2 linked regions of the Algoriphagus sp. Y33 genome follow. The protein of the gene in region 1 interacts with the protein of each later gene in a pairwise test. Links are inferred from orthologs where the notes say so. Each region holds a gene or a part of one and is shown on either strand. Other genes may lie near its edges.

Evidence for each region.
Region 2: the proteins of rpe (region 1) and eno interact in binary tests that used the Escherichia coli proteins (3 or more experiments, as listed by UniProt). The link is inferred for Algoriphagus sp. Y33 from one-to-one orthologs.

The regions. Positions count from the first base shown.
Region 1 is NZ_CP061947.1:1,614,634-1,617,780, reverse strand. Bases 15-2,829 are described here. They hold rpe (ribulose-phosphate 3-epimerase), read right to left. Parts: upstream 1,845-2,829; coding sequence 1,185-1,844; downstream 15-1,184. Other genes in these bases: ID165_RS06495 (S8 family serine peptidase), read right to left, coding at 2,042-2,829; ID165_RS06505 (hypothetical protein), read right to left, coding at 560-1,069; ID165_RS06510 (hypothetical protein), read right to left, coding at 15-464. Also shown: more of ID165_RS06510, read right to left, coding at 1-14; more of ID165_RS06495, read right to left, coding at 2,830-3,147. UniProt on the Escherichia coli protein: Catalyzes the reversible epimerization of D-ribulose 5-phosphate to D-xylulose 5-phosphate.
Region 2 is NZ_CP061947.1:4,637,281-4,640,433, forward strand. What follows is about bases 333-3,153. They hold eno (phosphopyruvate hydratase), read right to left. Parts: upstream 2,473-3,153; coding sequence 1,192-2,472; downstream 333-1,191. Other genes in these bases: ID165_RS18710 (hypothetical protein), read right to left, coding at 333-824; ID165_RS18715 (septum formation initiator family protein), read right to left, coding at 805-1,092; carA (glutamine-hydrolyzing carbamoyl-phosphate synthase small subunit), read right to left, coding at 2,495-3,153. In the rest of the region: ID165_RS18705 (serine O-acetyltransferase), read right to left, coding at 1-252; more of ID165_RS18710, read right to left, coding at 273-332. UniProt on the Escherichia coli protein: Catalyzes the reversible conversion of 2-phosphoglycerate (2-PG) into phosphoenolpyruvate (PEP). It is essential for the degradation of carbohydrates via glycolysis.

The sequences.
Region 1 (3,147 bases):
TGGTAGGTGGCTCCCTCGAAGTCAAACTGATAATCCCCTCCCTGCATAGGTGCTAGATTACCCCATTCTTGGCCGAATCCTCCACCCACTGTGAGAAGGTTGAAAAGATTGATCCTTACACCTCCATTCCAGTTTGGGAACACCCAGTCCCCGCCCTTCATCTCCAGCCGATTTTCTTCAGAAATATCCAGAGGGCCTCCCTGCAAATTTTGATATCGATTGAACGAAGGGTACAAATCTACATTTTCAGAATAGAAGCTCGTGCCAAACTGCTGATAAGCACCTCCTCCCGACAGTTCCACGCTGAACATCTCCAAGACATTTCGGGTGATATTGCCCAATCCGGATTCACTTTTGGGATTTTTGGCTTTTTCGGAAATCCCAAAAATATCTTCCTGCTGTGCAAATGTCATTGTCAACACAAAACAAAGAATAACGGAAAGGGGTAGCTTTTTTAAATTCATACTTTTCTAAACGAATGTGTGGAACTCTTTGGTGTGAAATTAAAAAAAAATGCCTCCCGGTTGGGAGGCATCTCAATATTAGCTATAATATAATCTTATTTACCATCTGTAGGCTCGGATGTATCTTCTTTTTCAGCTTCTTGTTTTGCTTTCATTTCTGCAATCATAGTATCAAGTTTCTCTTTTACAGCTGGATCCTCTTTTGTAGCTGCCAATACTTTATTGTATGTCCCTGCTCCCAAAATCTCCTCGTCCATGATCAAGCCAGTTTTGTATTCTTTCAAAACACCCTGAAGAGACTCTTGAAACTCTTTTACTTCCACAAATGCAGCCTTTTCTTCTTCAGTAACTTCTGCTTCAGTCATTTTAGCATCGTCCCCCCAAGCAGCTTTGATCTCATTATATCGGCCACCACCTTGAAAAATTTCATTTTCCAAAATCATAGACTTTAATTCCTCTGTCTTTGAATTCACATAATTATCGAATGTCACCTCAACATTCGCATATTTAGCCAATTCCTCGTCGGTGACTTTCTCTTCATCTTGTGCGTAAGCAGCAAGCCCTAGGAACGCGAATAACGCTCCGAAAAGCAATACTTTTTTCATAATCCGGTTGGTTTTAATTTCTATTACAATTCTCAATAAAGCCCTCAAAACCCAAAAATTCAAGAAACATGTAAGGTTTTTAAGGTTTTTTATGATAAATGGTATGACCAAATAGTTACACCATCCCAATACCCTTTAGCAGGCGTATTGTTTGGACGGGTTCAGAAGAACTAAAAACAAAACTTCCTGCCACCAATACATCAGCGCCTGAGGCTATCAATTTAGGGCTATTCTGAAGATTTACTCCCCCATCTATTTCAATTTTTGTGTCGGCACCTTTCGCCAGAATCAAATCCTTCAGCCGGGAAACCTTGGAATATGTGTTTTCGATAAACTTCTGCCCTCCGAACCCAGGATTCACAGACATCACACACACCATATCAATATCCTGAATCACGTCGGACAACAGTTCTACAGGCGTATGGGGATTAATGGCCACTCCTGCTTTGACTCCAAGGTTGTGAATAGCCTGTAGCGTGCGATGCAGATGTGTACATGCTTCATAATGAACCGAGATGATTTCTGCGCCTGCATTTCTAAAAGCTTCCAAGTAATTATCAGGATTCACGATCATCAAATGTACGTCCAGGGGCTTTCTTGCGAAACGATGAATCGCTTCGGTCACAGGAATTCCAAAAGAAATATTAGGAACAAATACACCATCCATTATATCCACATGGATATAATCAGCTTCTGAGGAATTAAGCATTTCCACTTCGCTTTGGAGATTTGCAAAATCAGCAGCTAATATGGAAGGGGCAACTAATGGAGACATATGTAGGGAATAGGGAATTGATTATATGAAATCGAGCATGACGAAGAACGTCACATAACTTGTCCCGAACTTACTTCAGGGGAGGGATGATTATTTCCTGTGCGGGATTCTCCCGAGAATCGGGACAGGCTATCTGACCATACAAAATTAATTATAAACAGATGAAAAAACTAAATTAATACACACTCCCCAAATTCCTATTGTCTTATTAATTTGCTTTGTCTCACCAGTGAACTGTCTTGCATACGGATCAAGTAAAATCCAGGCTTCAAACCTTGTAAAAGAATCTGAAAAGGTTCTTTTACTGTGGCTCTGTTCAACCTTACGTTTTCAAGTATGCGTCCGTTGAAATCAAACAGGGAAAATTCAGCACTTAAGCTATTTCCGAAATGGATATTCAGCTCATCACCTACTATTGGATTCGGATAGACTTTCCAGGCCAAAGCTTCTTCATTTTCATCCACTCCAAGTATTTCTCCATACAGTGCATCAAAGAAATTTGGAATGCCATACCCCAACAAATTATCAGGTTCATCTGCCTGTGTCCCACTGTTCAATAAACTTTCGATCAGTTTGTCCTTCGTCCATTCGGGTTTGGCTTCCCATAATCCAGCGGCTAAAGCAGCTATCTGAGGAGCCGAAAAAGATGTGCCATTAGAGTAGCCTACCGAGCCATTTGACCTAATAAGTGCTGCACCGCTACCAAAAGCAGCCAAATCAGGCTTAATCCTTCCGTCTCCCGTGGGGCCACGGGAGCTAAAACCTGATACTGCCAATTCTCTAGTGACTGACCCTATTGCCAGAATCCCTTTCACATCCGAAGGCGAATTTAAAGTAGATTCTAAAGGCCCGGTATTCCCTACACTGTTTATTACCAGAATCCCTTTACTCGCTGCAATACTAGCTCCTTTAGCAATTATGGTGGTCTCCCCGTCCAAATCAGCCCTTGTGTAGTTCATCTCCGGATCATCAAAATCCCAGTAGCCCACCGAACTGTTAATAATATCTGTACCCAAGCTGTCGGCATATTCGGCGGCACGAACCCAATTGTATTCTTCCACCCGGTATTCAGTGGCTATCTCTTCGGTGATTGCAAGGATATAAGCTGCGTCAGGTGCCCCCGCGAGCATTTTACCCGGCTCATTGGATGCAATCAGCGAAAGCACATTAGTACCGTGTTGACTATCAGAATACACATTCTCATTCCAAGGCCTGACAAAATCCCTTGTCCCGACTATTTTCCCATTTGCCTGCAAATGAACCAATGGACTGGCAGTATCAGACCCGGGAAATCCAGCATCAA
Region 2 (3,153 bases), 3.0 Mb from region 1 along the record:
GAAAAAGACAGCTGATATCTTTGAGCCAACTCCGTTATGCAAATGTGGATTGCGCTCAAGGATTGAAGAAAGATTGGACTTTAAATCTGCAAGAGAAGCCTCTATTTGAGACTTATCGTTTATTCTCTCGACAGTATATTCCGGAAAAAGCAAACCAAGCACATCTTCAAAAAACTGCTGAATTGCTTTCGGGGATGGGCATGCTGAGCAATCCTGATGTGCTTTGTATAGTTTCGAAACAAAAGGCTCCATGAAAAAGGCGTTAGATGTATTTATAGCACAAAACCCACACGGATCACGTATGGTTCACCGTAGGGCGAACGAAGATTGTCATGCAATACATTATAAAGAAAGGTAAAGTTTGCCCCTCCTCTAGATCCAAAGGGAGCGAAATAGCCTCCTCCTAGAAACAAGGCATTTGACCAGATGCGCTCAAATTGCTCCGAGCGTCTATTAAAATTATCAAAATTGATAGACTCATATTCAGCATGAAGGAAAATATTGGGAAACACGTTGTATCTACTGAACAAACGCCCCCCGTAAGAGGAGGTCTGTCCACCTATAAATCTTTTGTCATTAAAATATTGATAAGTGATCCCTACTCCCGATGAAAACTTCGGAGTAATCATTACCCCTACTAATGGGGAAAAGTCTATTAATGTGACCGTTCCAAACTGCATTCCGAAATTGCCTCCATAGTACAAACGATCCTTGAATGCTATAGAATCTTCGGGGTAAATCTCCCGCTGGGCAAAGGAAGAAGTTTGAAACAAGGCAAATGCCAAGAAAAATAAGAGGAGATTTTTACTTTTTGACAATGACATAGAGGTCTTCAGTATTTTTCTTCATTAAGTACTTTTCACGTGCAAACTTCTCCAAGAGTTCAGGATTACTCATCAATTCCTCGCGTTCGGATTTGATTTTCTCCTTACGATTAAGATAAAATTCTTTTTGATCTTCGAGCTGCCCAAGTTTACTACTCAATTTTACTTGATTAACTATGTTATTAGAATCAATAAAAATCATCCATGCGAGAAAAAAGACTATCCCCAGAAAATAAAAACTCTTAGTGTACTTAAAATATTTGCTCATATCACATGACTATTAGTAGAACTCAAGGTACAAAAATGATGCAAAAAAAAAGACAGCCCGCCGAGGCGAGCTGTTTCTTTAATTTATAATTACCTATTGTTAAAACTTACCGTTAAATACAGCCGCGTCTCCCAATTGTTCTTCAATTCTAAGCAATTGATTGTATTTAGCCATACGGTCAGATCTTGAAGCAGAACCTGTTTTAATCTGTCCACAGTTCAGTGCTACAGCAAGATCAGCAATAGTAGAATCTTCAGTTTCGCCGGATCTGTGTGACATAACAGCCGTGAAACCTGCCTTGTGTGCAAGATTAACAGCGTTGATTGTTTCTGTCAACGTTCCAATTTGGTTTACTTTGATCAAGATAGAATTTGCAGACTTTTCTTCAATTCCTCTCTTAAGGAACTTCACATTTGTTACAAAAAGATCATCGCCTACTAACTGTACCTTATCGCCGATTTTGGCGGTAAGCATAGCCCAGCCTTCCCAATCTTCCTCTGCGCATCCATCCTCGATAGAATCGATAGGATATTTCTCAGTAAGTTCAGCCAAGTAAGCTACTTGCTCTTCTCTGCTTCTAGCTACTCCTGTAGCACCTTCAAATTTTGTATAGTCATATTTTCCGTCTACAAAGAACTCAGAGGCTGCACAATCCAATGCGATAGTTACATCGTCACCTGCTTTGTAGCCGGCTTTTGCGATAGCATCCAAAATACTTCCAAGAGCTTCTTCTGTACCCCCGGAGAAATTCGGAGCGAATCCACCTTCATCCCCTACTGCAGTACTAAGCCCTTTGTCATGAAGGATTTTCTTGAGGTTATGGAAGATCTCCGTTCCCATTCTCATTGCTTCTGAGAAAGTAGGAGCACCCACAGGGCGGATCATAAACTCTTGGAATGCGATAGGCGCATCAGAGTGAGAACCACCGTTGATGATATTCATCATTGGTACCGGAAGAGTATTGGCATTCACGCCCCCTATGTATCTGTAAAGCGGCTGATTTGACTCCATTGCCGCAGCTTTGGCTACTGCCAATGAAACACCAAGAATAGCATTAGCTCCTAGCTTACCTTTATTGGGTGTACCATCCAGATCAATCATAATCTGATCAATCGAGTTTTGCTCAAATACATCAAAGCCGACCAGCTCAGAAGCAATGATGTCATTTACATTTGCAACAGCCTTCATTACGCCTTTGCCCATGTATGCTCCTTTATCTCCGTCACGAAGCTCTACAGCTTCATTGATGCCTGTAGAAGCACCGCTGGGTACAGCTGCACGTCCAAAAGCTCCATTTTCGGTGTAAACATCTACTTCAATTGTTGGGTTTCCTCTAGAATCGAGAATTTGTCTTGCATGAATTGATTGAATCAACGTCATAGTTTTAAAAGGTTTAAGGGTATTAATTTTTATTGATTAAAGAAATAAAATCGTCAAACAGGTATCGGGAATCATGAGGGCCGGGAGAAGATTCCGGATGATATTGAACTGAAAATGCCGGCTTGTTTTTGAGTCTGATTCCCGCAACAGTACCATCATTCAGGTGAACATGGGTGATTTCAACCTCAGCGTTTTGTTCTGTATCCTCACGATTTATATTGAATCCATGATTCTGGGAGGTAATTTCACTTTTGCCTGTCAGGAGATTTTTAATAGGATGATTCAAACCTCGATGACCATGATGCATTTTGTAAGTAGATATACCGCAGGACTCGGCTAGTATCTGATGCCCAAGACAAATACCAAATACGGGCTTACCGGTTTCTAAAATATCCTTGGTAGTTTTTACAGCATATTCCATTACAGCAGGGTCCCCAGGACCGTTGGATAAAAAATAGGCGTTGGGAGCCCATTCTTCCATTTCAGCTAATGTAGCCTTGGCTGGAAACACTTTACAATACACACCACGATCTGCCAAGTTCCTAAGGATGTTCTTTTTGATACCAAAATCCACACAGGCAACTTTAATAGAAGCGTTTTCGTCCCCATAAAAATATGGCTCCTGCGTGCAAACTGTAGAGGAAAGTTCCAAACCATCCATATCCGGCACTTTATTCAGCT